DNA from 3 places in the Mesorhizobium sp. M0518 genome. Region 3 is predicted to be linked to each of the others. Evidence: predicted binding sites of a transcription regulator. Region 3 holds the regulator's gene; each other region holds the start of a gene.
What was found. The regulator PhoB, encoded in region 3, activates phosphate uptake and scavenging genes when phosphate is short. The targets are predictions, from matches to a motif close to TGTCATNNANCTGTCAT.

Region 1: the regulator PhoB is predicted to act here: its motif matches at 3,597-3,613, upstream of NKI66_RS25415 (esterase-like activity of phytase family protein).
Region 2: the regulator PhoB is predicted to act here: its motif matches at 1,185-1,201, upstream of NKI66_RS25980 (LTA synthase family protein).

The regions. Positions count from the first base shown of each region.
Region 1 covers NZ_JAMYQY010000020.1:94,733-104,685, reverse strand. The annotation lists gene NKI66_RS25425 (trimethylamine methyltransferase family protein) at 1-1,060, opposite strand, end outside; gene NKI66_RS25420 (GcvT family protein) at 1,073-3,484, opposite strand; gene NKI66_RS25415 (esterase-like activity of phytase family protein) at 3,703-5,181, shown strand; gene NKI66_RS25410 (MATE family efflux transporter) at 5,351-6,823, shown strand; gene NKI66_RS25405 (MFS transporter) at 6,857-8,068, opposite strand; gene NKI66_RS25400 (SH3 domain-containing protein) at 8,253-8,654, opposite strand; gene NKI66_RS25395 (TMEM175 family protein) at 8,897-9,472, shown strand; gene NKI66_RS25390 (hypothetical protein) at 9,526-9,807, opposite strand.
Region 2 covers NZ_JAMYQY010000021.1:75,465-85,417, forward strand. The annotation lists gene fabD (ACP S-malonyltransferase) at 22-963, opposite strand; gene NKI66_RS25980 (LTA synthase family protein) at 1,240-3,171, shown strand; gene NKI66_RS25985 (pilus assembly protein TadG-related protein) at 3,180-4,838, opposite strand; gene rpsF (30S ribosomal protein S6) at 5,292-5,792, shown strand; gene rpsR (30S ribosomal protein S18) at 5,792-6,040, shown strand; gene rplI (50S ribosomal protein L9) at 6,262-6,846, shown strand; gene NKI66_RS26005 (cyclopropane fatty acid synthase) at 7,148-8,452, shown strand; gene NKI66_RS26010 (YnfA family protein) at 8,520-8,843, shown strand; gene NKI66_RS26015 (small ribosomal subunit Rsm22 family protein) at 8,845-9,816, shown strand.
Region 3 covers NZ_JAMYQY010000001.1:75,278-85,230, forward strand. The annotation lists gene NKI66_RS00365 (HlyD family type I secretion periplasmic adaptor subunit) at 1-814, opposite strand, end outside; gene NKI66_RS00370 (type I secretion system permease/ATPase) at 818-2,575, opposite strand; gene eglC (endo-1,3-1,4-beta-glycanase EglC) at 2,620-4,044, opposite strand; gene phoB (phosphate regulon transcriptional regulator PhoB) at 4,579-5,268, opposite strand; gene phoU (phosphate signaling complex protein PhoU) at 5,285-5,992, opposite strand; gene pstB (phosphate ABC transporter ATP-binding protein PstB) at 6,019-6,837, opposite strand; gene pstA (phosphate ABC transporter permease PstA) at 6,855-8,171, opposite strand; gene pstC (phosphate ABC transporter permease subunit PstC) at 8,168-9,634, opposite strand; gene NKI66_RS00405 (PstS family phosphate ABC transporter substrate-binding protein) at 9,730-9,953, opposite strand, start outside.

The DNA of each region.
Region 1 (9,953 bases), on a different contig from region 3:
CGGCACTGCCGCCGCCGGACCGCCACGGCAGTCCGGTGAAGCGCGCCAGCTGGCCGGCGCCCAGCGTCGCCTTGACATGCTCGGGCGTACCGAAGGCCGGCGCACCGGATTTCATGTCGACATTGGAAGAGAACGAGCCATAGACGACCGGCGCACCCGGCCGCACGATCTGCGCCAGCGTCAGCCCGGCCAGCGCTTCGGCGTGCTGCAGCGTCAACGCGCCGGCCACCGTGATCGGCGCCATGGCGCCTGCCAGGCAGAACGGCGTGATGACGGAGATTTGGCCCGCGCGGGCGAAATCGATGATGCCTTGCGCCATCGGGATGTCGAGCTGGCGCGGCGAGTTGGTGTTGATGACGGTGTAGCAATATGCATTTGCCAGAAACTCGTCCTGCGACAGGCCGCGCGCCAGACGAAGCATCTCGAACCCGTCCTGGACTTGCGGCGTGCCGCGCGCGAAGACGAATGGAAACTTGTCCGACAGCGTCAGCTGCGCGCGGTTGACGGCATAGTGCCGAAAGCGGTTGTCGACATCCTGCGGTTCGATGCAGGGCCCCAGCATATGCAGCACGTCGAAATGCTGCACCAGCCGCATGAGATCCTCGAAATCCGCCAGTGTTCCCGGCCGCCGGCCGCGCTCGAGATCGGTGACGTTCGGCGCCCCGCATCCGGCCAGGAAGGTCATCGAGCCGAGCTCCAGCGTCAGATCGCGGGCGCGCGAACCGGCGTGAGCGTGGATCGATCTCGGCGCCGAGGCGAGTGCCGTCGTCACCATGTCGCGCCCGATGCGCACCATGTCGGTGTCCGGATCGACCAGCGCGCCGGCGCTGGCGAAAAGCTCACGCGCCTGCGGCAGCAGCACCTTGATGCCGAGCTCTTCCAGCACCCGCAGCGCGGTGTCGTGAATCGCGGCCACCTGATCGTCCGAAAAGATCGGCTGCGGCAGGAACGGGTTCTTCAGCGAATGGTAATTCGGCCGGCGGCTGCTTTCGCTGCCGGCCTCGCCCGTGCGTCCACGCCGGCGTTCGCGCCTGCCATCCCGTGCCGCGTCATCGACCATCGGAAATCCTCCTCATTGCCGCATTGCCTTGCCCTCGGGATCGTAGGGCGAGGCCGCGACGACATGCGCCGGCCGTTCCTCACCCACGACATTTACGGAGAGCGCGGTGCCCTCGCCTGCAACATCGCGGTCGACCAGCGCCAGCGCCAGGCTCTTGCCGACCGTATAGCCATAGCCGCCCGACGTGACGAAGCCGACGCGTCGGCCCTGATACCAGACCGGCTCGAAGCCGCTGGCGTCGGCGTCGAACGCATCGATTTCCAGGGTCACAAGGCTTTGGCCGCTACCGGCCTCGCGCTGTTTCAAGGCAGCTTCGCGGCCGATGAAGTCGCTCTTGCCGAAAGCGATGAACCGGTCGAGACCGGTCTGGCCCGGCGTGTAGCCTTGCGTGAATTCGCGCGACCAGATGCCAAAGCTCTTCTCCAGCCGCAGCGCATTGAGCGCATAGTAGCCGATTTCGGCAAGGCCCAGATCCTCGCCAGCGCCCAGCAGCGTGTCGCGCAGAGTGGCATGCATGGTCACGGGGCAACTGATTTCGAAGCCGAGTTCGCCTGATATCGACAGCCGCGCAACACGTGCCTGCACCATGCCGATATCAAATGCGCCGCAGGCCATGAACGGCAGCGCTGCGCCGGAAACATCCTGATGCGTCGTTCGCTCCAGTATTTTGCGCGCGTTCGGCCCGGTCAGCAGAAAGCCGCTCATCGTGTCGGACAGGTCGGCGACGGTGACGCCTTCAGCCGCATGGCTCTCGAACCAGCGCATGTGGAATTCCCGGAGATAGTAGGAGCCCATCAGCCAATAGCTGCCGCCGCCCCAGTTGAAGACGGTGAGGTCGCCCTTCAGCCGTCCGTCAAGACCGAGCATTGGCGCCAGGCCGGCCCGTCCGGGTTTCGGCAGCTTGCAGGCGAGCAGCCGGTCGAGCCAGGCTTCCGCACCTGGCCCCGCCACCGCATAGCGCGAATAGGCCGAGATATCGACGAGACCGGCGGCGCGCCGCACCTGCAGCGCCTCGTCGCCGACGATGTCGAAGGCGTTGGAGCGCCGCAGCGTCGTGTTCTCGGCAAATCCCATCGGCGCGAAATAGGCCGGGATTTCCAGCCCCCAGGAAGCCGTCCATTCGCATCCCGCGGCCGTCATGCCGTCATAGGCGCCGGGGCGTTTCAGCGGCCGGCCGGCGGGCAGCCGTTCATTGGGAAAGGTCATGACGAAGCGGCGCGAATAGAACTGGCGCGTGGTCTGCTTGAGATATTCCCGGTTGGCGGCGAAGGCGCCGTAGCGGGCGATGTCCATGCCAAAAATGTCGGCCTGCGGTTCGCCGTAAATCATCCATTCGGCCAGCGACTTGCCGACGCCGCCGCCCTGGCTGAAACCGGCCATGACGCCGCAGGCGACCCAGTAATTCTTCAGCCCCCGCACCGGCCCGACAATCGGATTGCCGTCCGGGGTGAAGGTGAAGGCACCGTTGACCCATTTGCGGATGCCGGCAGTCGCCAGGCAAGGGAAGCGCTCATGCGCCTTGGCGAGTTCCGGGCTGATGCGATCGATGTCTTCCGGGATCAGCTCGATGCCGTAGTCCCATGGCGCACCATCCATGTTCCAGTGCTTCGGATTCTGCTCGTAAACGCCCAGCAGCACGCCCTTGCGCTCCTGCCGGAGATACGAAAAGCCATCGAGATCGACGGCGATGCCGATTTCCCTGTCCAGCGCCGCGATCTCGGGAATGTCCTCAGTGATGAAATAATGGTGCTCCATCGGCGTCACCGGCAGGTCGACGCCGGCCATGCGGCCGAGCTGCTTTGCCCACAGCCCGCCGGCATTGACGACATGCTCGGCGATGATGGTGCCCTGCTCCGTGATGACATCCCAGCGACCGTCGGCGCGCGGCTTCAACTCGACGACCCGGTTGCGCAGGATGATGTCGGCGCCGCGCTTCTTCGCAGCACCCGCATAGGCATGCGTCGTGCCGTACGGGTCGAGATGGCCTTCGTTGGAATCATGCAGCCCGCCAAGCACACCGGTGACGTCGACGATCGGGCAGATCGTCTTGATCTCATCGGGCGTTACCAACCTAGCGGTCTCGATGCCGACCGACTGGAACACCGCCCAGGCCGATTTCAGCCACTCCCAGCGCGCGGGATCGCTGGCGATGTTGACGCCGCCCTTCATGTGCAGGCCGATATCCCAGCCGGATTCGGCCTCGATCTCCCGGTAGAGATTGATGGTGTAGTCCTGCAGCGCCGCCACGTTGGGATCCGCGTTGAGCGAATGGAAGCCTGCCGCCGCGTGCCACGTCGAACCGGCCGTCAGTTCGGCGCGCTCGATCAGCGCCACATCCCTCCAGCCGAACCGCGTCAGGTGATAGAGCACCGAGGCTCCAACCACGCCACCTCCGATGACGACTGCGCGGTAGTGCGACTTCAAGGCTTCCCCTCCACGGTTAGTCCGAAGGCTGGAGCATATATTCACTGGACATAAGTGTCTAGTGCCGCGCGCGCGCATCGTTTTTCGTCGACCGCCGGCATGCACCGCGCGCTGTCACGTAAGCATCATGTTCGCGCCGTAGACCGCGTTTCGGGGAGGCCTGCGCGGCATCATCGATGTCGCGCCTCGCGGCACATCCGTCACAAAGAGGATTATCCATGAAACACCTGTACCGAACCGCGTCGCTCGGCGTCGCGCTGGCCTTGTTCACCGCCTTGACGCCGGCGCTCGCCGACAGCACCGCGACCGTCGGCGGCCTCGTCAACAAGGGGCTGGTCGGTGTCGGCCGCATCCCGGCCGCTCAGCGCGACAAGTTCGGCGAGACCTTCGGCTCGGGCTCCGGCATGGCGATCGACACATCAGGCTGGACGCACGGCGCCGATGGTTACAAGGGTTCGCTCTGGCTGCTGCCCGACCGCGGCTACAATGTCGTCGGCACCACCGACTACCGGCCGCGCCTCAACACCATCGGCATAGAATTCATGCCGACCGCATTGGGTGCCGCACCCGCTGCCGGCCAGGAGCAGACGGGCGTCAAGGCGACGCTCGCCGACACCATGCTGCTCACCGACGACAAGGGCGCTGATGCCACCGGCCTCGACCCGCTCAACGGCGTGCGCGCGGCAAGCGGCGACATGCCGATCCTGCCGCAAGCCGACAATGGCAAGCTGGCGCTCGACAACGAGGCGATCGTGCGGCTGCCCGATGGTTCGATGTTCATCTCCGACGAATACGGCCCGAACATCTATCGGTTTTCCGCCGACGGGCATCTGCTGTCGGCAACCCAGCCACCGGCCGCCCTCGTGCCGATGCGCCACGGCACGCCGAACTTCGCCTCGGACAATCCGGGACCCGGTGCCGCCGAGCCCGATCCGAAGGATCCCGAAACCGGCCGCCAGAACAACCAGGGCCTTGAAGGCATGGCACTGACGCCGGACGGCAAGTTCGTGATCGCCGTGCTGCAGTCGGCGACAAGGCAGGACGGCGGCGATTCGCCCGCCACGCGCCAGAACACCCGCGCCCTGGTCTACGACGCATCCGACCTCGGCCATCTCAAGCTGGCGCATGAGTATGTCGTGCCGCTGCCGGTGTTCAAGGATGCCAAGGGCAAGACCAAGGTCGCCGCGCAGAGCGAGATCGTGGCACTGTCGGATCAGACCTTCCTGATGCTGGCGCGCGACAGCGGCAACGGCCAGGGCCTGAAGGGCGATGCCTCGCTCTATCGCCAGGTCAACGTCGTCGACCTATCCACCGCGACCGACATCGCCGACAGCGCCTTCGATGCCGCTGACAAGCCGGTCGCCCCCAAGGGCGTCGTCGACCCATCGGTGACACCGGCCAAGCTGACGCCATTCATCGACATCAACGACAGTGCCGAGCTCGGCCGCTTCGGCCTGCACAATGGCGCGCCGAACGACAAGAACAACCTGTCCGAGAAGTGGGAGGCGATGTCGGTGGTCAGCGTGCTCGATGCGAAGCTGCCCGACGACTACTTCCTGTTCGTCGCCAACGACAACGACTTCCTTGCCCAGGACGGTTTCCAGGTCGGCGCGCCCTACAAGGCGGAAGACGGCGCCAATGTCGACACCATGTTCCTGGTCTATCAGGTCACGCTGCCGGGTCTGGCCAAGAAGTAACGACCACTGCACGGACGGGCGCGCTTGGCGCGTCCGCTGGGGCAGCGGCTGATATGAACGGGGGGCAGCGGCTTTCAGCCGTGCGGCGCGTTCGCAAGGGTGCATCTCGGTCCCGCCTGCGATATCATCGTGGACTGGATCCAAATCACCATCCGCCGAGCTGCCCGCCATGGACGAAAAAATGCCCGCGCGCCGGGGCACCGGCGACCTGACCAGCGGCCCGATCCCGCGCACGCTTCTGCTGTTCGCCCTGCCGGTGCTCGGCTCCAACGTGCTGCAGTCGCTCAACGGTTCGATCAACGCCGTCTGGGTCGGCCGTTTCCTCGGCGAATCGGCGCTGACCGCCACCTCCAACGCCAACCTCGTCCTGTTCCTGATCCTCGGCACTGTGTTCGGCATCGGCATGGCGGCCACCATCCTGGTGGCCCAGTCGGTCGGTGCCCGCGACCTGCCCGAGGCGCGCCGCATCGTCGGCACCAGCGCGACGTTCTTCTTCCTCGTCTCGGTTGTCTTCGCGGTCTGCGGCTGGATCTGGGTCGACGCCATTCTCAACACGCTCGGCACACCGGCCGATGCCTTGCCGCTGGCGCGCTCCTATCTGCGCATCATCTTCGTCGCCGTGCCGATGATGAACCTTCTGTCCTTCGTCATGACCGTGCTGCGCGGTGCCGGCGATTCACGCACGCCCTTCTTCTTCATGGCGCTGGCCGTCGTCCTCGACATCGTGCTCAACCCATTGCTCATCGCCGGCATCGGGCCGTTTCCCGAACTCGGTATCGCCGGCTCCGCCACGTCGACGCTGATCGGCCAGACGGTAAGCGTGATCGCCATCCTGATCGTGCTCTATGTGCGCAAGCATCCGCTGCGGCTGGCCGGCGCCAACCTCGCTCTGCTGCGGCCCGATCCCACCTTGCTGCGCATCGTCGTCTTCAAAGGCGTGCCGATGGGTCTGCAGATGATCGTCATCTCCGCGGCTGCATTGACAGTGATGGGCATGGTCAACTCCAACGGCTCGCAGGTCGCGGCCGCTTACGGCATCGCCGCCCAACTGTGGACCTACATCCAGATGCCGGCGCTCGCCATCGGCGCCGCGGTGTCCTCGATGGCGGCACAAAATGTCGGCGCCGGGCGCTGGGACCGGATCGGCCGCATCGCCGCCTCCGGCGTCGGCTTCAACCTGGTCCTGACCGGCGCGCTGGTTGCCGTGCTGTCGGTTTTCGACCGTTCGGTGCTGAGCCTGTTCCTGAGCAGCGATAGTGCTGCGATCGACATCGCCGTCCACATCAACAATGTCGCCTCGTGGTCGTTCATCCTGTTCGGCATAACCATCGTGCTGTTTGCCACCGTACGAGCCACGGGTGCCGTGATGCCGCCGCTGATCATCCTGGTCATTTCGGTGCTGATCGTGCGCACCGGCTTTGCCTATTTCATGCGTGGCGTGATCGGCGAGGAAGCGCTGTGGTGGAGTTTCCCGGTGGGTTCGATCAGCTCGCTTGTACTGGCCGCTGCCTACTACCGTTTCGGCCGCTGGCGCACCACGCACATGATCGAGAACAGGCCGGCCGCCGGCGAGCCGCCGGACACCGGTCTTGGCGTGCCGCGCGGACGCGCGCATCTTTCGCCTGAAACACCGAACGGCTGAAGCCAACCCGGTTCCGCTGGACAGCTCCAGGGCTCAACGCCCGTGTTGTTTCAGCTCAAAAGCCGGTGCCACCAACGCAAACGCCACGATCACGCCGGCGAATGCCAGGCTGGCAGTGATAGGACTGGCATAGGTCGAAACGATGCCGATGCCGATGACGGGCAAGGCGTTGCCGACAAAGCAGCAGATGAAGAAGCTGGACACCACTTCGGCGCGACGAGCCTTTGGCGCGATCTCGTTCACCACTTGCAGCCCGCCACGGTAACCAAGCGCCGCCGCAACGCCGCAACAGGCCGTCGCAGCAACCATCAGTGCCATCGAGGCCAGTGTCTGCGCCGCCACCACCAACGAGACGCTTGGGATCATCAATGCCAGCGCAGCCAGCATCGCTTTGTTGCTCTTCATGTGCATCAGAACGACAATGCTGATCGCGGTGACGATCGCCAGTTCGAAGAACAGCGCGCCGGCGACGGCGTGGTTGGTCACATGCAGCTGCTGCGCCAGGATGCTCGGCGCCAACGCGGCGTAGAACCCGACCAGCGCCATCGCGCCGAAGCCGGTCACCGCCGGCGCGACGAAGCGCGCACGGATTTCCTCCGGGACGGAAAGTTGCGGCCGCAAGGAAAGCCGCCGCAGGCCGCCCGGCTTCGCCACCGTTTCGCGAGTGCGCCAGACCAGGATCGTTACCACCAAAAGTGCTGCCAGATAGACGATGAAGATCAGCCGCAACGGCCATGGCTCATATTCAGCCAGAAGTCCCGAAATCAGTGCGCCGAAGCCGAGGCCGAGGAAATTGGTGCTGGTGGCGATCACACTGGCGCGCGACTTGTCCGCGCCGGGAAGAAGCTCGGCAATCCACGCAGTTCCGGTCCCCGCGCCGACGCCGATGCCAAGCCCGCTCAGGATGCGGGCGACGTCGAGCGAGACGACGTTTCCGGCAAACAGGAAGACAAGCGCACTGACGATGGCGACAAGCATCGCCGCCAGGCTCGCGGGCCGGCGCCCGACGACATCGGACACCCCGCCGAACATCACCAATGCCGCCAGATTGCCGACGACATACACGGCGTAGATCAGCGTCAGGGTGATTTGTGAAAAGCCGAATTGCTGCTTGTACACGATATAGAGCGGCGTCAGCACCGTGCTGCCGGCAAACAGCACCGCAATCATCGCGGCGACGGTGGGGATTGCAAGAGCGTCGCCACCTACTCCTTCGTGCGTATGCGCAAAATTGCGAATGGCCATGGCCAACCTCGTCACCAATTTCGGGGATCGAGGATTTAACGCGGTTTCATCCACGACGTTCCAGCCGACAGGGAGGCTCCTGACAGCACCGTGGACATTGCTTGAGCGGGATATCTGCCGGCTGAACAGGCTCGGATCGGGGCCAGCGGCTCCGATCCGTCATCTATCGCTCAACCGGTCGGCCTCACCTGCAGGGGAAGCCGGGCGCGATCTTGCACTTGCCGGGGCGCGGCTTGTGCGGCGGGCGATGGTGCGGAGGACGGTGCGGCCTGTGCTGCCAGTGCGGCCGATGCGGCGGGCGCACGATGATGATCGGCGGGCGAACGATCTGGGAGCGTTCGAGATAACCGGCGCTGGCCCAGCCGCTCACGCCGCCGCCGTGGATTCTACACCAGCCCGGCTGGCAGCCGGTGACATTGACCCTGAAGCCGGCGGGCAGCGTTCCGACCCTGGCGTATCCCGCTCCCGGCCCGCTGCGGACGTTGAGGTTGGTCGAGGTGTGGGCGCTGTAGGCGAAGGCCGCGGCCGACGTCCCGAAGACCGCGGCCAGGATGGTCGCGACCACAAGCAGAAAACGAAATCTCATCAGTCCCCTCCATTCGAATCCCAGCCGTACATCTGCTTCGGCCAAGACTGCCCTGCAAGAGGAGCGGCCAAGCCAAGAAAAGTCAACGGTGGGCGGCCGTAATCGTCCTGACCAGCGGGACTGATGCCGGATTTTCCTTGGACATGGTTGAGGAATTCCCCGGTTGCCATTTATTGGCTCCCCAACATCCGCTAGCGTTTACTCTCTCTTTCGACAATTCATCGCGGGCAAAGGTGGGATCCATGGGCAAAGGCAGGGTCGAGGCATTCACCGATGGTGTCGTGGCCATCATCATCACCATCATGGTGCTTGAGTTGAAAGTGCCGCATGGCGAGGACTTCTCCGCCCTGGTGCCGTTGTGGCCGATCTTCTTCTGCTACGTGCTGTCCTTCATCAATGTCGGCATCTACTGGAACAACCTGCACAACATGTTCCACGCCGTGCAGCGGGTCGACGGGCGCGTGCTGTGGGCCAACCTCAATCTGCTGTTCTGGCTGTCGCTGATGCCGGTGACCACAGCCTTCATGGGCGAGAACCACTTTGCGCCGGTGCCGGTCGCGGTCTATGGCACCGACCTCGCGCTATGCGCCATCGCCTACACCATACTCGCCGCCGCGCTGCATCGCCTGCACGGCAATGATACCGCTTTTGCCAAGGCGCTGGGTACTGACCGCAAGGGGAAGCTCTCCCTGGCTGTCTACATCGCAGCCGTCGTGCTGACCTTCGTCAGCCAGTGGATCGGCGTCGCGCTCTATGTGCTGGTCGCGATGATATGGCTCGTACCGGATACGCGCTTTGCGCGGGTGATTGAAAAGTAGCTGTCTTCACGCATTTTCAAGGCAAAGCGTTGCACGTCTTTCCCAGAGTTGCGCTACTTGCGCATCGCTTTCAGTTTTTCCGCCACCGATGCGGCAAGGTCGGCATAGCGCTCCTCCAGCCGTTCCGCGGCCTTGATGATCGAGAAATCATGGCCGAACTTTTCCAGCGCCATGCGCAGCTTCTCGACGAACTCGGCTTGTTTCTCCAGGGCGGAAAAGAGCGTCTTCACCTGCGTTTCGCTGATGTCGGGATTGGCCAGCATCTGCGGCACCTCGCGGCCCATCTGGTCGCCAATGGCGGTCTGTTCTTTCAGGATTGCAACCCAGTCCGTCAATCAGGAAATCTCCGTTTGTCCCCAGGGCTAAAGTTTGTTTTGTCCCCAGGGCAAAATCTCTTTTGCGGAGGCAAAGGGCAACATGCGCAGCCTCGACCGAACTGGTCAACCCGACAAGGCGAGCAGAGGCTTGCACCGACCGGTTC
Region 2 (9,953 bases), on a different contig from region 3:
GGTGAATTCAAGTTGCGCAGCTCAACGAAGCGCCACCAGCACTGCCTCGACCTCAGCCGCGGAGCCGACCGACGCGGTGGCAATGTCGCGGTTGATGCGCCGCGCCAATCCTGAAAGCACCTTGCCGGCGCCGATTTCGTAAAGCGTGGTGATGCCGTTCGCGCCGAACCACTCCACCGTCTCGCGCCAACGCACGCGGCCGGTTATCTGTTCGACCAGGCGGCGGGCGATCTCGTCCGGATCGCTGGTCGGGCTAACCGTGACATTGGATAGGACGGGAACCACCGGCGAATTCTTTGTCACGCCGGCCAGGGCTTCCCGCATGACGTCGGCCGCGGGCGCCATCAGCGCGGAGTGGAAAGGCGCGGAAACCTGCAGCATCAGCGCTCGCTTGGCGCCCTTTTCCGTGCACAGTTTCGCCGCCAGTTCGACCGCAGCCTTGGTTCCGGAAATAACCAGCTGACCGCCGCCATTGTCGTTGGCGATCTGACAGACCGACCCTTTGGATGCCTCGGTGCAGGCTGCTTCGACATCGGCCTGTTCCAATCCGATGATCGCCGCCATGGCGCCCTCGCCGGCCGGCACCGCCGCCTGCATGGCATTGCCGCGTATGCGCAGCAACCGGGCGGCATCGGCAACCGAAACGAAGCCAGCAGCGGCCAACGCCGAATATTCGCCCAGCGAATGACCGGCGACATAGGTGACCTTGCCTTTCAGCGAGAAGCCGCGCGATTCCAGCGCCCGGACCACGGCCAGGGACACCGCCATCAGTGCCGGCTGCGCGTTTGCGGTCAGCGTCAACGCCTCTTCCGGCCCTTCCCAGATCAGCTTCGACAAGTTCTCACCAAGTGCGTCGTCGACTTCCTGGAAGACCCTGCGCGCTTCGGGGAAGGCGTCGGCGAGATCCTTGCCCATGCCGACCGCCTGGCTGCCTTGTCCGGGAAAGGTGAATGCGACGGCCATGCGAGGGCTCCCAAGGGCTGGTTTTGCTTGCCTGAAGACGGGTTTTTCTTGCCTGTGAGGCATGGCGGGGCGCCAAGTCAAGCCCGGTTCGACCCTGCCCGACGGCCGCCTCATCCGCCGAGTGCCTGTTCCGAAAGGCTTTTTGGCGATCACTCCTGATGAAAACCGCTCACGATTCGTTTGCTGGCTCTTCTTATTTTGGCCACAGGCGCTAGCTTTGCGTGACAATTCCATGACAATCGAGTGACGTGTTTGTCGCTGGGTGGGGAAGTTTAAGTGGCAAAGAGTTACAAACGCGCCGGCAAGCCCGCGCCACAGTTCCTGGAAGACGACCCCTCCACCGGCTATCTGCCGGGCAGGAGATGGCCGGTCGTGCGCTATGGGCTTGTCAGCCTGGCGATCGCGGCCGTCCTGGTGTTTGCGATCGAACTGATCGTGCGCGGCGATTTTGCTGGCACCGTCTCCTTCTTCCTGCAGCCGCTGAAGCCCGGCTGGACCACCATCGTCGTCTTCGCGCTGATCCTGATCGGCCTCGATGCGGTGCTCGGCCGCAGCCATCAGAGCCTGATGATCGTCGCGCCGCTGACGCTATCCCTTGCCTTCGTCGGCCACCAGAAGTCGCATTATCTCGGCGATCCGCTCTATCCCACCGATTTCCTCTATGCCCGCCAGATCTTCGCGCTGCTGCCGCTTTTGGTGCGCGACCGGCCGATGACCGCGCTCGCCATGGTCGTCGGCATCGTCGCCGGCCTGTCACTGCTCGTCTACGGCTGGCGGCTGTGGCGCCGCAAGGTTCCCGCGCTCAGCCGCAAGGGCCGCCTTGCCCGGCTGACGCTGGCCGTGCCGCTGCTCGCCTTCTTCGTTTCGATCATGGACTACGCCACCTTCTCCTGGACCAGGGACCGGCTGCAGATCATCCCGATCATGTGGGACCAGAAGGAAAACTATGCCTCCAACGGTTTTGCGCTGGCCTTCGCCCTCAATGTGCCGATGGCGCATGTCTCGGCGCCGCCAGGCTATACCGACAAAGCGATCGCGGCGATCGGCAGACCTGATGTAACCGCCTCGGTGCCGGCCGAGAAGCCCGACATCATCATCGTCATGAGCGAATCCTTCTGGGATCCGACCAAGCTGCCCGGCGTCACCATCACGCCCGATCCGATCCCCAACGTGCGGGCGCTGCGCTCGGGCTCGATGTTCTCGCCGGAATTCGGCGGCATGACCGCCAACATCGAGTTCGAGGCCCTGACCGGCTTTTCCAACGCCTTCCTGCCGGCCGGCAGCATCCCCTATCAGCAATATGTGCGCACGCCGACGCCTTCGCTGGCAACCTTCCTCAAGAGCCAGGGTTACCGGGCGCGCGCCATCCATCCCGGCACCAACTGGTTCTGGAACCGTGGCGCGGTCTACGCCGATTTCGGCTTCAACGACTTCAAGTCGGAAGAGACGCTGCCGCCCATGCAAAAGCGCGGGCCGCTGGCATCGGACGCGGCGATGACCGACGAGATCATCAGCGAGGCCGACGCCAGCGACGAGCCAGTGTTCTTCTTTGCCGTCAGCCTGCAAAACCACGGTCCTTACGAGCCGAACCGCTATTACAATCCGACGCATACGGTGAAGGCGCCGATCAGCCAATGGGCGCGCGAATCGCTGCTTAGCTATGCCGAGGGTTCAGCCGATGCGGATCGCGGCCTTGAACGCCTGGTCGAATGGGCGAAGAAACGCTCCCGTCCCACCGTGATCGCCTTCTTCGGCGATCATCTGCCGCCGCTGGGGCCGGTCTACGTCGAAACCGGCTTCCTCAAGGACAATGTCGCGCCGCGCAAGGAAGCGTCGCCCGAGGCCGCCCTCGAACACCACGAGACGCCGCTGGTCATCTGGTCGAACCGCACCGGACCGGCTGAGCACATGGGTGCCGTCAGCCCAGCCTTCCTGCCCTATCATATCCTGAAAACGGCCGGGATCAGCCATCCCTACTACACCGGCTTCCTGGGCGAGATGAGCGAACGCTACCGTGTCGTCGACCGCAATCTTCTGCTGACGCCGGCTGGCGAAGCCACGCCCGATTGGGCGCGACAAAAGGAGATCGATCCGGCGATCCGCGATTTCCGCCTGCTGCAGTACGATATGATGTTCGGCAAACGCCACGCGGCACCCGACTTCTTCCCCGAAACGGTCGACAAGATTGTCGCCGCCCATACGAGTTGAGACCGCCTTTAGTTCGTCAATTGCAGCTTTGAGAACTTGTTGGCAATCTGCTGGAAGACGTCCGGCAATTTGGTCGGATCGTTGACTGCATAATAGCCGCTCGGATCAGAGGCGCAGGCGCTGTAAAGCGCACGGTTGGCTGCGGTGTCGGACTGCAGCACCATGGTGTAGATCTGCACGCCCTGGTCCTTCAATTGGGTGCAGACGCTTTTGGTCCAGCCATCGACGTTGCGTGCCGCCGTCGTCTGGTTATCCGATCCGAAACGACCGCCGGCCAGATAGCCATATGATGTGTAGTCAGACTTCGTCGGCTGTTGGCTGGCGCCATAGACGACGTTCTCACCGTCGGTGAGCAACAGCACGATCTTGCTGATGCCGGGCGTCTTCCACGGCGCTCCATCGGTGTAGGGCGCGGCGGGCGACAGCACCCGCATACCCCATGACAGGCCCTCGGAGACATTGGTGCCCGAACCGTTCCACTCGGTCATCTGACTGGCTGCCTTGCGCAGCTTGTCGAAATCGTCGGTCAGGGCGACCACCGGGGTCGGACACGCACGGTTCGGGCCGATAGTGATGGGAGAGCCGGTCTCGGTGATGAGTTCCTTGGCGGGCGCAACATATTTGGCGATCTTTTCCCTGGCAGCCCTGTCATCGGGTGACAAAAGGTCGATGAGGTTGCCGAGCAGGTTGCTGAGATCGATGCCCAGAATGTTGATGCCCGACTGGGCAAGCCTGGTTTTGTCGCTGACATCGTTGAGGTAGGAGTTGTTGTAGTATTTGTCCGAATTGCCATAGGCGCCAGACGGCTTTTGGGCGTCTTCGGGATCGTCCGGCGCAAAGTACGGCACGAACAGCGTGTCGGGCTTGGCCGTGTCGGGTGGCGTGTCGGAGATATTGTAAGCGCCTGGCCGCGCCTCGACACAACCCTTCCATCCGGTGCCATTCCATCCGGCATCGGTCCATCCGGTCTTCTTGAGCTGTTTGAAAAGCGCCATGTGGTTCGGTCGCTTGCCGTCGATGACGGGAAAATTGACGCCGTTGGTCGAGGACTTGCCGTCCATGTCGATCCAGGACGGATCGAAGCCGTCGCCATTGACGTTGACAGCGGTTACGAAAGGAACCAGCGAGGCGCGGATCTTGCGCGTCGGCGATTTCGCCGCTTCGAGCGTGTCGAGCAACGATTTTGTCGCCGTCCTCAACGCCGTCATGCGCGCGCCGGCCATCGAGCCGGTGTTGTCCAGCACCAGCACGACTTCGAGCTGGTTGTTCGATTCGACCGCCGAGGCATCGACGACGATGCGCTTGCTGTCGCCGAACAGGAAGGCGAAGTTGAGATTGACGTCCGCCGAGGCAACCGCCTTTGTCTTGACGAAGTTGACGCCCTTGTCGACAGTCAACGTCGCCTGCGCATTGCCGAGCTCGCCATGACCGACGATGTTGGCTTGGAAATAGCGGTTGAAAGCGTCATTGCGGGTGATGTCGAGATCGCCAAGGTGCGAGGAAGCAAGGTTTGCCGAATCGAGAGCGTTCTGCAAATTGCTCTTGGCCCGCATAAGGGTCGAGACATCGGTTGCGAAAGCGACTGCTGTCAGGATGACCGGCAAACCCAGTGCCAGCACAAGCGTGAAATTGCCGCTCTTCGAGCGCCAGAATTTGTCGAGAAGCATCCTTACCCCCGGAAATGCTTGCCGCTTTTGTGCGGTCGTCCGGGCTTTTGCGCCTTCCATGATGAATCGACCGTTGACGGCTGGGCTTCAACTCCACACAACCTTCTAGTGTGGTTAAGACGTGGTTCCCGGAAACCACAACTTCCGCCGTTGCTGCTCCCCGATCGTCACGTGGGACACACGGGAATGCCGCTTGCCCTTGCTTTACGGTCGGATTGCTATATAGACGCCCGCAATCTGCCGGTCCTTGCTGGGGGCTGAACGGAGGGCCGGAGGTTTTTTAGAACCTTCGTGTGAAGCCGGAAGTGCTTCCGCCTCCCGTGTCTCCGCTCTCGACCGTCTCGTTATGCTCCTTTCTTCCCCCTGCCCCTTCGAGGGTTTGCGGGTCAGAGAAGTTGCAGAGGCTTTTGCCGCCGGGAACCGGGAGAGAAACGAAGAAAGGCATAAGACATAATGGCTCTTTACGAACATGTGTTTCTTGCCCGGCAGGACCTCTCGCAGCAGCAGGTCGATGCTCTTGTCGAACAGTACAAGGGTGTCATCTCCGCGAATGGCGGGTCCGTCGGCCGGGTCGAGAATTGGGGACTGAAGTCCCTCACCTACCGGGTCAACAAGAACCGGAAGGCTTACTACACGCTGATGGACCTGAATTGCCCAGCGGCCGCGCTCAACGAGATGGAGCGCCAGATGGGCCTGTCCGAAGACGTGCTGCGCTTCCTGACCATCAAGGTCGAGGCGCATGAGGAAGGCCCGTCGGCCATGATGCAGAAGCGCGAAGAGCGCTCGGAACGCGGCGGCTTCGGCGACCGCGACCGTGGCGATCGTGGCCCGCGCTCGTTCGGCGACCGTGATCGCGGCGACCGTGGCGATCGTCCGCCGCGCTCGTTCGGCGACGCCGGTGCCGATCGTGGTCCGCGCCGTCCGCGCGAAGGCTTTGAAGGGGGTGCAGAATAATGGTCGACATCAATCAGATCCCGACCCGGCGCCCGTTCCATCGCCGCCGCAAGACCTGCCCGTTCTCAGGCGCCAACGCGCCCAAGATCGACTACAAGGACGTGCGTCTCCTGCAGCGCTACATTTCCGAGCGCGGCAAGATCGTGCCGTCGCGCATCACCGCCGTCAGCCAGAAGAAGCAGCGCGAACTCGCCAAGGCAATCAAGCGCGCCCGCTTCCTCGGCCTGCTGCCCTACGTGGTTCGCTAATAGCGTCAATGCGGGCGGCTCGCCGCCCGCTCCTCTCCCACGGCGACGGGCGCCGCAGGGTTGGACATCAAATCCCGGGTTGAGGTCAAAAACCTCTAACTGCCGCGACAGGCAGGACAGCGACACCAGCGCCCCCGGGCGCTCAAGCTTCCTGACCTGTTCCAGAGACATTCGGCGTCGATCTCATCGATTGATTGGCGCCCAACCGAAGGAACAAAACCATGGACGTCATTCTTCTCGAACGCGTTTCCCGCCTCGGCCAGATGGGCGACACCGTCAAGGTCAAGGACGGCTTTGCCCGTAACTTCCTGCTGCCGCAGGGCAAGGCGCTGCGCGCCAACGAAGCCAACAAGAAGAAGTTCGAAGGCCAGCGCGCCCAACTCGAAGCCCGTAACCTCGAGCGCAAGTCGGAAGCGGCCCAGATCGCCGAAAAGCTCGACGGCAAGAGCTTCATCGCCGTCCGCTCCGCCGGCGAAACCGGGCAGCTTTACGGTTCCGTTTCGACCCGCGACATCGCCGATCTGCTGACGGCGGAAGGTTTCTCGATCAACCGCAACCAGATCCTGCTCAACCAGCCGATCAAGACCATCGGTGTCACCAATGTGGCGATCGCGCTGCATCCGGAAGTCGAGGTCACCGTCACGCTCAACATCGCCCGCACGGCCGACGAAGCCGAGCGCCAGGCCAAGGGCGAGACACTGACCACTGCCGAAGCCATCTATGGCGACGACATCAACGACAACGCCCGGCCGGAGAACTTCTTCGATCCGAACACCGAGTTCGAGGGCGGCGAAGACAACGCCTGATCACACTTCGCAAGACGATTGGAGCCATGGGCTGATCACGACTTAAAGCCAAGCTCCGATCACTTTGCCGTCATCCAGCCATGCTGGACCAATGCCCGGGTCTCTCGCCCGGGCATTTTTGTGCCAAATGGAACTTTTCGAACCCCTATATATTGTTGCAGACTATGGCGTAGCGCGTCCTTTGGCCGCGCAAAGCACGCTGTGCAACTTTGGTTCGGCGCAAGACCCCCGGCGAAATCGATACCGATTTTCGCGGTCACGCGCCAAGGCAGCCTGTCTGGCCGAGAGGGGACATTTGGTCATGAATATTCTGTTGAAGCGCGTTCTCGACCGCCTGGTGCGCACCGGCAATCTCAAGGTGACCGGCCCCAAGGGCTCGGCTGTGATTTTCGGCGACGGCAGCGGCGAACCGGTGCACATGCATATCAAGACGGCGCATGCCGAGCGCGCCATCACCTTCGATCCGATGCTGGCAGTGCCAGAGTCCTACATGGACGGCGAACTCGACATCCTCGAAGGCGGCGTGCTGGGCGTGATGCGCATCGCCTTCCAGAATATGGGCAGCGGCGGCATCGACGCCACCTGGTCGAAGGCCATCGAAGGGCTGCGCCACGCCTTCCGCCGCCTGCAGCAGATCAACACCGCCTCGCGCTCGCGCCGCAACGTGCAGCGCCACTACGATTTGTCGGGCGACCTCTACCGGCTCTTCCTTGACCAGGACATGCAGTATTCCTGCGCCTATTTCGAGCAGCCGGACATGACGCTGGACGAAGCGCAGGCCGCCAAGAAGCGCCACATCGCCGCCAAGCTCCGGCTGAAAGCCGGCCAGACGGTGCTCGACATCGGCTCCGGCTGGGGCGGGCTTGGCCTCTACCTCGCCAAAGCGTTCGACGTCGACGTGCAGGGCGTGACGCTGTCGACCGAGCAGCATGGCGTCGCCACCGACCGGGCGCACGCGCAAGGGCTGGAAAGCCGCGTGCATTTCGAGCTCAAGGACTACCGCGAACTCAACGAGCGTTTCGATCGCATCGTCTCGGTCGGCATGTTCGAGCATGTCGGCGTCAACCACTACCGTACGTTCTTCGACAAGAGCGCGACGCTGCTCAAGCCCGATGGCGTGATGCTGTTGCACACGATCGGTCGTTCCGGCGTGCCGTGGGCGACCAGCGCATTCATCCGCAAATACATCTTCCCGGGCGGCTATATCCCTTCGCTCTCGGAAGTCATGCCGGCGATCGAAAAGTCGGGCCTGGTCGTCACCGACGTCGAGATCCTGCGGCTCCACTATGCCGATACGCTGAAGCACTGGGGCGAGCGCTTCGCTGCCAACCGCGACAAGGCCAAGGCGATCTATGACGAGCGCTTCTGCCGCATGTGGGAATTCTATCTGGCGGCCTCGGAAGCCGCCTTCCGCTGGCAGGACCTGGTCATCTTCCAGATCCAGATCACCAAGAAGAACGATACGCTGCCGATGTCGCGCGACTACATGGCCAAATGCGAAAAGGCGCTCGAGATGCGCGATATGGGGCATCGTGAAACGGCTCCCGTCAAAAAGAGTCCGACCGCCAAGCCGGCTCGTCGCCGCAAGGTTGCGGACCAGGAATAGCATTGCCGCTTGCCATTGCCGGCGCCTGCACTGAAAAAGGTCCCGTGACCGTCGCGGGACCTTTTTCATGACCTACGTCCTCTATGCCGCCGCCGCTCTGGCCGAGATCGCCGGCTGCTTTTCGTTCTGGGCCTGGTGGCGGCTGGATAAGTCGCCGCTTTGGCTTCTTCCCGGCCTCGGCTCGCTTGCCCTGTTCGGCCTCCTGCTGGCGCTGGTCGACACGTCAGCCGCCGGTCGCGCCTACGCCGCCTATGGCGGCATCTACATTGCGGCATCGCTTGGCTGGCTGTGGCTGGTGGAGGACGTGCGCCCCGACCGCTGGGATTTTGCCGGCGCGGCGCTCTGCATTGCCGGCGCTTCCGTGATCCTTCTCGTCCCGCGGGGCGCGTGAGATGGAGTTGCCGGCATCCCTTCGCCAAGGTGTCGAGCGCTTGCTCGAAAACGTTCCGCTGGCTGTACTCAAACAAGCGGCAAAAACGCTGTCCGACCGTTATCGTGCCGAATTGCGCGACGGCCGTCTGCACATGGCCGAGGATCTGGCGGTGAAAGCCTATCTGGCGACGCGGCTGCCGGCGACCTATGCCGCGATCCGCACCAGTCTCGATGCGCTGAGCGATGCCAAGCCCGCCTTCCAACCCAAGAGCCTGCTCGATGTCGGCGCAGGTCCTGGTACTGCGCTTTGGGCCACGACTGAGCTGTGGCCCGATCTCGAACAGGCTGTGTTGTTCGAAGCCAGTGCGGCGGTACGCAAGGTCGGCGAGACACTTGCCGCCGGTGCGATTGCCGCCCAGACGAGGTGGCTGGCGGGTGATGCCACCATCGACCTTGCCGACCTCAAGTCGGCCGATCTGGTCACTTGCGCCTATGTGCTCGATGAAATCGCTCCCGCATCACTGCCGAAGCTCATCGACCGCCTCTGGCAACTCACCGCCGACACGCTGCTTGTGGTCGAGCCGGGCACCCCTGCCGGCTGGCAGCGCATCCTTGCCGTGCGCCGGCAGTTGATCGAGGCGGGCGCGCATGTGCTAGCGCCTTGCGCGCATCAGGCGCCCTGCCCGCTGATCCAGCCCGACTGGTGCCATTTTTCCCGCCGCGTCGCCCGCTCGCGCCTGCATCGGCTGGCCAAGGATGCCGACGTGCCGTGGGAAGACGAGAAGTTCATCTATGTCGCGGCTTCCCGAGAACGGCCCACTTCGCACCAGGCGCGGGTTCTTGCGCCGCCGAAATCCGGCTCCGGCAAGGTTCTGCTCAAGCTTTGCCAGGACGACGGTACCGCCGCCGAGCGCTTGTTCACCAAGCGCGACGGCGCCGACTTCAAGCTCGCCCGGCGGCTGGACTGGGGCGACAGGCTGGGTTCCGAATAGGCGGCAGTGGCGTTTCGAACCGCTCCGAAGAAAAATTCGGAGCGATGTCGAATCCAGGCCGTGCCGTTCGACCATTGGCGTTCTCGGATCTTTCGAGACGCCAAGAGTGTCAAACGGCATCAGCCAACAGGAGAGAC
Region 3 (9,953 bases):
GCGAAGAACGTACCTCGTCGAGTTTCGTCAGGGCTTCCTCCACGCGTTGCGTGGTCAGGCGCTCTATCTGCTGCTGCGCTTCGACGATCTGGGTGTTGGCCGATGCAAGATTTGCCTCCAGCGCCCCTGCCTGCCCGACGAGATCGGCCTCGCTACGCAAAAGCTGTGAATATTCAGTGCGATTGGTGAGGCCCTTGTCCAAAAGGCTGGTCTTGATGCCCAGTTCTTTCTTCACGATTTCGGCCTGTTGCTCAATGGCCTGTTTCTGGGCCTGCAACCCGACGACCGATTGGCGATGCATGGCAACCCGTTGCCTGAGGATCGATTGTTCCGATCGAAATCGGGCGAGCCTGGCGTTGAATTCCTTCTGCTGTTCTTGAACCAGGACCTCGAAATTGTGCTGGAACGGTGCCGGCGCAGCCTCTGTGATTGGCGCAAGCCGATCCAACCCGTCGCGTTCCGCCTCCAGCCGCGAGGCGCTGGCCTTCAACGCGATCGACTGTCTCGTCAGCCGGTTGAGTTCGGCTTGCGCGGCTGTTCGATCCAGCAGGATCAGTTCCTGGGCCTGTTGCACCCGATCACCCTCATGGACGAGCAACTCTTGGATGATGCCGCCCTCGGGATGCTGGATGAGGATGTTCCCGCCTGTCGCCGAGATTGTGCCTTGCGTGATGACCGCGCCGGACAACGGTGCACTGACTGCCCAATAGCCAAAGCAACCCATCAATATCGCCATTGCCGCGTATCCGGCGAATGCCACCCGGCGAATGTCGGTGCGTGCTGTGCCTTCCCGGACGAGGCTCTGTGCTGTCATCTTCTACGATCCAAAGCGGACACTATGAGGGGTGCCGCGGTTCGTCGTTGCAAAAGACCCTGTCACCGCCATGCTGCGCTGTGGGGCAAGGCCGATGCCGGCGATTGGCTGCCGCATCACGTCGCCGCTTGGACCGAAGGCTGCGATCACTCCGCTGCGTAGAAGCATCACGCGGTCGCAGGCTGCGGCGACCGAAGGGCGGTGCGTTATCACGATTGTCGTAACGCCCGCCGCTTTCGCGGCGGCAAGCACTTCTTCGAGCGCGGCTTCGCCGCTGCCGTCGAGATGGGTACTGGGCTCATCCAGAACGAGAACATGCGGATTGCCGTAAAAAGCGCGCGCCAGCCCGATCCTTTGGCGTTCGCCGCCCGACAGTGTTCTGTCCGACGAACCTATTCTGGTCTGATAGCCGTCTCGCTGCTCCAGTATCAGCTCATGCGCCCGGGCATTCTTTGCTGCCTCGACGATAGAGGCGTCATTCGCATCGGGTTCAAAGCGGGCGACATTTTCCGCGATCGATCCGGGAAAGAGCTCCACCTCCTGAGCGAGATATCCGATATGCCGGCCAAGCTGCTTCTCGTCCCAGGTTCTGAGATCGGCGCCATCAATCCTGACGCAGCCGCTGGTTGCCTGAATCGCACCGACAAGCAATCTTGCCAGGGTGGACTTGCCGGCTCCGCTCGGACCTATTATCGCCACCGCTTCGCCTGCGCCGATGCGGAAATTCAGTCTCTTGATGATGGGTTCGGTGCCGGGTGTGGCGTTCGGCGCGACAAAGATGAGGCCCTGCACGACAATTTCGCCGGACGGGTCCGGCAAGGTCAGTTTTTGCGCAAGCGCCGGATGGGCGGAAAACGCCTTGTCCAACCGCTTCCACGATCGTCTGGCGTCGACGATCTGCCGCCATGACCCGATCAGTTGGTCGAGCGGCTGCAGCGCGCGGGACGACACCAGGGAAGACGCGAAGATCATGCCGGCCGTCATCTTCCCTTGCAGCACGAGCCATGCTCCGACACCCAGTATTGCCAGCTGAAGCATCATGCGTACGGCTCGCGACGTTCCACTGAAAATCGCGTTGGCCATCGACGAACGGTCATGCAGGACTAGCGCCTCCGCCACGTGCCTTCCCCACACTCGCGCGGCGTTTTGGATCATGCCCATGGCGCGCAGCGTCTCTGCATTCCGGGCAAAGGCCTGCTCCGACAGGCTGGCAACAGCCGAGCGTTCCGCCGACAAGGCATCATTCTTGCCGATGGCAAACTGATTTGCCACGACCAGCGCAAGCAACAGACCAGATCCCGCCAGCGTAAGCCAGAACAGCAAAGGATGGATGAGGTACAGCAGGGCGAGGAAGAACGGAGCAAACGGCAGGTCGAACAAGACCGCCGCGCCACGTGACCTGATGAAGGCGCATACCGAGGCAAGGTCGCGCAGTGGAGACAGGGCCGCTCCCGCAGCGTACTTAGCCTCCAGCGAGACGGCGAATGTCCTCGCGCCCAGTCTGTTGTCGACAATGGCTGCAACGCGCTGCGTGTAAACGGAGCGGACCGCATCAAGGAGACCGAGAAAGGCGAGTGCGAGAACCGCGATAGCAGAGAGGTAAAGAAGCGTCTCGACGCTGGAGGAAGGCAGGACGCGGTCATAGACCTGCAAGAGATAAAGGGGGATCACCAATAGCAGGATGTTGATGAGGAACGAAAAAACGCCGACATCGGCGAGGGCGCGCCTCAAGACTGCCCGCAGATCAGACCGTGCAATCATTCCCGCGCTCCTAACGGCTCATGGCCCCAACATTAGGGCGTCGCTTAGACCGAATGGTCGCCGGCGATGTCCAAGGGGTGGTGCTGCAGGTCGTCCAGCGTATAGGCGCGGATGTAGTCGATCTTCATCTCCGCTGGCGTAGCCAGATGGTCAGGAGGCTGGCCGGCAATGCCGCCCACCGCGAGATTGGCCAGCATATACATGGGATCGTGCATGTCGGCCGGCGTCGCTGCTTGAGCGACCTTTACACCATCATAGGTCCAGACAAGCTCATCCTTCGTCCAGAGTAGGCCATAGGTGTGGAAACCGTCGGTATCCGCAACGTTCACCGTTGACGAAACCTTCGTGTGCGCTCCCGTCTCATTGGAATGCGCCGTCATGTAGAGCGTGTTCGGGTCCTGGCCACGCGTTTCGACAACGTCCAGCTCCGGCGGCCACGAGCCGTCCTCCGGAAGCAGCCAGAACGCCGGCCAGGCTCCGGCTGTTTCAGGGAGATCCGCCCGCATTTCGAAATAGCCGTAGGTTTGCGAGAAGGTGTCGTGGGTCGTCAGGATCCCCGAGGTGTATTCGTAGTTGTTGATCAGAGGCTTGATGTCCTCCGGCGCCTGCGCGGCGGTGATGGTGAGGACGCCGTTCTCAACGCTGAACGGATGGACCGAACTCGTCGGGCCATAATTGGCGTCGATATACCACTGCAACTCACCATTGCTGCTCAACGTGCTGCCGTTCGGCGCTCCCCACCAGAAATTGGAATTCCAGGTGCCGTCCTGCCCGTCCCGAAGGCTCAGCGTGTTGAAATCGTCGGAGAAGGACAGCGTCATTGCGGACTTGTCGATCGGAAGTTCGAACTGGGTGGGCTGCAACTTGTCGATGGTCGTATTCTTGAACACCAGGATCTCGTCGGATCCGAGGTTCAGCATCACGTTCGATTCCACCTGGACCATCTGTGAACGGACGGCATCGAACGAAGTGAAGTCGTAACCGTCAAGGCGGACCGCATCGGTCGCACCGAAATCGAAGATAAGATCACTTCCATTACCTTTGGAAATGGCGAAAGTATCGGCGCCATCACCGCCGATCAGGACATCATTTCCCTTGCCGCCATCCAGCGTCTGGTGACCCGACCCGCCCTTGATGATGTTGTCCAACGCATTTCCGAACGCAAATCGATTGGCGCCGGTAACGACGAGGTTCTCGAAATTGTCGGGGAGCTTGTAGCTCATCCATGTGTCGATCGTGTCGATCCCTGCCCCAGGATCCTCGACCACCTTATTGTTGGTGGAATAGAGATGATAGTAGTCGTCGCCGGCGCCACCGTAGATCGTGACATTGACGCCGGTATCTCCCCAGAAGGAGTCGTTGCCGGAGGTGCCATGCAGTTCCGGTCCAGACCCGGTGGCCGAGAACCAATGAGTGGAAGCGCCGGTGTAGGCAAGAGGGATGCCCTTGGCGTTTAAGACCGTGCTCATCAGAAATCCTTCCTCATGGTGTCCGACCTGGTCAAAGGTCCGGCGACCGCTTCCAAGCAACGCTGCAAAGAACGAGATCGTTCCACGGAATCGTCATTAGATCCGAGATCGCATTGAACAATCGACGGACAAGCGATGAATAAAGAGGAGAGGACTCGCAATAATTTGAAGTAAATTTATTAAAATTGTATATTTCTGCAGAATGCGCGTCATTCGACGAACGTATATCTAAATTAACTCAAATGCATTCTTGCGTGGCTTTCTGGTTGGAGTCTGCGGGAAAGATGGCGACCTATCAAGTAATTCGCCGTGCCTCTTGGCCAGCCGGGGCCCAATAGAGAGTTTGGGAGATCGAGGGACGCGAGAAGCTGCCTGTCGCTTTGGCCCAAATGCAGTCATTCGAAACCTGATGAGGATGACCGCTCCTGGCGTCACGTGCTCGCTCCCCATTGATGAGACGAGTGCAACATTCCACCGGCTGTTGGCGACCGCGTGCTAATCGAGTTTTCCCGATCTATCGGGACGAAACAGCACCTAGTCTTCCCTGATCGCGTAGCCCGCCCCGCGGATCGTGCGGATGACGTCCGGCATCCGGCCATTGTTGACCGCCTTGCGCAGCCGGCCGACATGCACGTCGACCGTGCGCTCGTCGATGTAGATCGTTTCGCCCCAGACATTGTCGAGCAGCTGGCTGCGCGAGAACACGCGGCCTGGATGGCGCATCATGAATTCGAGCAGGCGGAACTCGGTCGGCCCGAGCCGGATCTCGCTCTTCTTGCGATAGACCCGGTGCGACTCGCGATCGAGCACGATGTCGCCGACCTTTAGCACGCTGGACAGCACTTCCGGCTTGGCCCGGCGCAGCAGCGCCTTGACCCTGGCCATGAACTCCGGCGTCGAGAAGGGCTTGACCAGATAGTCGTCGGCGCCGGTCGACAGGCCGCGCACGCGGTCGCTTTCCTCGCCTCGCGCGGTCAGCATGATGATCGGCAGCCGCTCGGTCTCGGGACGCATTCGCAGGCGCCGGCAGAGTTCGATACCGGAAACCGCAGGCACCATCCAGTCGAGCACCAGAAGATCGGGAACGTTCTCCTGCAGCCGGATTTCGGCCTCGTCGCCGCGCGTCACCACCTCGACCTGGTAACCTTCGGATTCAAGATTGTAGCGGAGCAGCACGCCTAGCGGCTCCTCATCCTCCACCACCATGATGCGTGGTGCGATCATCGGCTGGTCACCCCTGTTATGCCGCTGGCGCGGACATTGCCGTCTCGTCCTGCTTCGGACGATTGGCTGGCAGCTGCGTGCCGGTCAAAACATAGTAGGCATTTTCGGCGATGTTGGTCACGTGGTCGCCGATCCGCTCGAGGTTCTTGGCGCAGAACAACAGGTGCGTGCACGCCGTGATGTTGCGGGGATCTTCCATCATGTAGGTCAGCAGCTCACGGAACACCGAGGTGTATTTGACGTCGATGCGTTCGTCATTGTTTCTGAGCGTGGCAAGCGCTGCCGGGTCGGCGGCGGCATACTCGTCGACGACCCCCTGCACCTGGATCAGCACCAGTTGCGCCATCGCGTCGATCGAATGCGAAAGGTCGTGCGGCGTGACACTCAGCCCGACAGTGCCGACGCGCTTGGCGATGTTCTTGGCAAGGTCGCCGATGCGCTCAAGGTCGCCGGCCATGCGGATCGAACCGACCACCGCACGCAGATCGTTGGCCATTGGCTGGCGCTTGGCGATCAGCGTGATGGCGCGATCGTCCAGCTCGCGCTGGCGTGCATCCATGATGGCATCATCGGAAACCACGCGCTGCGCCAGCGCATTGTCCGAATTGAGCAAAGCCCTGGTCGAGCCACTGACCATCGAGCAGGCGAGATCGCCCATGTCGCGGATCAGCTGGCTGATCTGCTCCAGATCCTCATCGAAAGATGCGACGGTATGTTCACCCATGATCTTCGTCCCTCGTATGCCTGAGCTCAGCCGAACCGGCCGGTGATGTAGTCCTGGGTGCGTTTGTCGTCGGGGGTGGTGAACATCTTGTCGGTGGCGCCCTCCTCGACCAGATAGCCTAGATGGAACATCGCGGTGCGCTGCGACACGCGTGCTGCCTGCTGCATCGAATGGGTGACGATGACGATGGTATAGTTCTGACGCAGTTCGTCGATCAGTTCCTCGACGCGAGCAGTGGCGATCGGGTCGAGCGCCGAACACGGTTCGTCCATCAGGATCACCTCGGGTGACACGGCGATGGCGCGTGCAATGCACAGACGCTGCTGCTGGCCACCGGAAAGACCCGTGCCAGGTTCTTGCAAACGGTCCTTGACCTCGTTCCAGATCGCCGCCTTCTTCAGGCTCGACTCTACGATCTGATCCATGTCGGCCTTGCGCTTGGCCAATCCGTGGATGCGCGGACCATAGGCAACGTTCTCGTAGATCGATTTGGGGAACGGATTGGGTTTCTGGAACACCATGCCGACGCGCGCCCTGAGTTCGACGACATCGATGTTCTTGTCGTAGATGTCTTCTTCGTCGAGCGTTATCTTGCCGGTTACCCGTGCTGAATCGATGGTGTCGTTCATGCGGTTGAGGCAGCGCAGGAAGGTGGACTTGCCGCAGCCGGAGGGGCCGATCAGCGCCGTCACCTGGTTCAGGCGGACGTCGAGATCGACGTCGAACAGCGCCTGCTTCTCGCCATAGAACACGCCGACCTTGTCGCCGCGCATTTTGATTACTTCGTTCGACTTCATCTTGTCGCCCACTGCGTTTTCAAGGGACTGTTCGGTCATGATGTTCATACCAAGATGCCTTTTTTCTACCAGCGCCGCTCGAACCGACGCCGAAGCACGATCGCGGTGATGTTCATGGCCATGAGGAAGACGAGCAGGATGATGATGGCGCCCGACATGCGCTCGACGAAGGCGCGTTCGGCCTCGTTCGCCCACATATAGATCTGCACCGGCAGCGCGGTGGCCGGATCGAAAGGCGTCGTCGGTGGATCGGCGACGAAGGCGACCATGCCGATCAGCAGCAGAGGCGCGGTTTCGCCGAGCGCACGCGCCAGACCGATGATGGTGCCGGTGAGGATGCCGGGCGCGGCAAGCGGCAGGATGTGCTGGAACACCATCTGCATCTTGGAGGCGCCAAGACCGAGAGCCGCCGAGCGGATCGACGGCGGCACCGCGGCAAGTGCGGCGCGCGTGGCGATGATGATCGTCGGCAGCGTCATCAGTGTCAGCACCAGGCCGCCGACGAAAGCGGCGGAGCGCGGCATGCCCAGGAAATTGATGAACACCGCGAGGCCGAGCAAGCCGAAGACGATTGACGGCACCGCGGCCAGATTGTTGATGTTGACCTCGATAAGGTCGGTGAAACGGTTCTTCTTGGCGAACTCCTCCAGATAGATGGAGGCGGCGACGCCGATCGGCAGCGCCAGGAGCAACACGATCACCATCATATAGAACGAGCCGATGATCGCCACGCCCATGCCCGAGGTTTCCGGGCGGCTGGAGGCGCCGTAGGTGAACAGGCCGCTGTTGAAGTGCTCGGCCATCGCGCCCTCGGCCTTGAGCTTGTTCATCCAGGTGATCTGCTGGTCCGAGACCTTGCGTCGCGCTTCCTCGACGCTGAGGTCGATCTGACCCTTGAAAGCCGAGTCGAGATTGGCGGCGGCGAGGATGTTGACGTCGCGCGTCGTGCCGATCACGGACGGATCGGCGGCAACGATGTCGCGCAACTGGACGCGGGCGCCTTCCGACAGGAAGCCCTTGAGCTGCTTGATCGCCGGCTTGTCGTCGGGATTGATGCCGAGCTTGGCCACCAGCGCGTTTTCGGCGAGCTTGGGATAATTCGCCTTGATCAGAACGCTCGGATCGGTTGCGCGCTTGCCGGAAGGATCGATCACCTTCTCGTCGAACGAGATCGGCAGTGATACCGTCGTCTGCCAGAAGGCGGTGTAGCCTTTCGAGACGATGGTGATCAGCATGATTGCCAGGAACGCCAGGCCTACGGAAATCGCCACGACGCCATAGATGCGGAATCGGCGCTCGGCAGCGTAACGGGCCTTCAGGCCGATGTCGCGGCGCGGATGGGCCGCCGCCCTGACCATCGTATCCATGGAAATGTCGGTCATTCGTACTGCTCCCGATATTTGCGCACGATGTAGAGCGCGACGATGTTCATCACCAACGTCAGCGCGAACAGCGTCAGGCCGAGCGCGAAGGCGACCAGCGTCTGCGGCGAATTGAACTCGAGGTCGCCGGTGAGCTGGTTGACGATCTTGACGGTGATGGTCGTCATCGCCTCGAACGGGTTGATGGTGAGGTTAGCGGCGACGCCCGCCGCCAGCACGACAATCATCGTTTCGCCGATGGCGCGCGAGGCAGTCAGCAGGATGGCGCCGACGATGCCGGGCAGTGCAGCCGGCAGGATCACCCGCTTGATCGTCTCGGAGCGGGTCGCGCCGAGGCCAAGCGACCCGTCGCGCATGGCGCGCGGCACCGCGGTTATGATGTCGTCCGAAAGAGAGGACACGACCGGGATCAGCATGACGCCCATGACCAGGCCGGCGGTGAAGATGCTCTGGCCCTGGATGAAGGGCGAACCGCCGGTCAGTGCCGCGGACAGATCGCGCAGGAATGGCCCAAGCGTGACGACGGCGAAGATGCCATAGACGATGGTCGGTATGCCGGCCAGCAGTTCAAGCGCCGGCTTGACCACCGAGCGCACCCTGGGCGTTGCATATTCGGCCATGTAGACAGCCGACATCAGCCCCACCGGCACCGCAACCAGCAGTGCGACGGCGGCGATGTAGAGCGTGCCCGCAAGAAGCGGGATCAGGCCGAACTGGCCCTGGCTGCCGCCCGAACCGGCAGCGGAAAAACGCGGATCCCAGACGGTGCCGAAGAAGAACCTCATCGGCGAGACGCTTTCGAAGAAGGTGATCGTCTGGAACAGCATCGAAAGCACGATGCCGATGGTGGTCAGGATAGCGATGGTGGAGGCGGCAAGCAGCCCCCACAGCATCAGCCTCTCGACATTGTTGCGTGCCCTGGCGCGCGGCTCGATCTGCCTGAGCGCATAGAAGGCGCCGGCGATCGAGGAAACGAGAATGACAATGGCGCCGAACAGGCCGAGCCGGTCCTGGACCTTGTTCGCCTCGACGGCGATCGGGATCATGTAATCCTGCGTGTCGCTCGCCAGTGCCACACCCTTGGCGGCGAGGAGCGGCTGCAGCTCGGCAAAGCTGGCAGGCATTGCGGCCAGTGTGCCTGCATCGAGTTTGCGCAGGCCCCTGGCGAGGCTCTTTACCAGGCTGACATCCAGTGCCTCACTGGCAACCTTGCTGTCGACGGTGCGCTCGGGCAAGGCAGCGTGAATGTGTCGGTCCAGATAGATGGAAGACCCGACGGTCCAGACGGCAAGCAGCAAAAGAGCAGGCAGAACGGCGAGCAGGAAGGCCCACCAGCCATGATAGTGGGCGCGCGAATGCGGCTTGACCTTGCCATTGTCCTGGGCCGCGGCACGTTGCCGGCCGATGAAAAAGGCAACCAGGCCGACGGCAACGACGATGGCCAGTACGAGCAAGGACGACATGGACCCACCCCAAGAGAAATTCTTACGCAGCCGCCATTGCGGCCTGCGATGAAACCGGGGCGCGGGATTGGCCCGCACCCCGGTGCGGCAGCTGATTACATCGACTTTCCGGCGGCGAAAGCGTCACGCTGGGCCTGACGCTCGGCATCCGGAGCAGCAACGAGGCCGTATTCGGCGAGCGGGCTTTCCGGGCCAACCATCTGGTCGTCAAGGAAGAACTCGACATATTCCTTGAGGCCGGGAACGACGCCCAGATGCGCCTTCTTGACGTAGAAGAACAGCGGGCGCGAGACGGGATACTTGCCGCTGGCGATCGTCT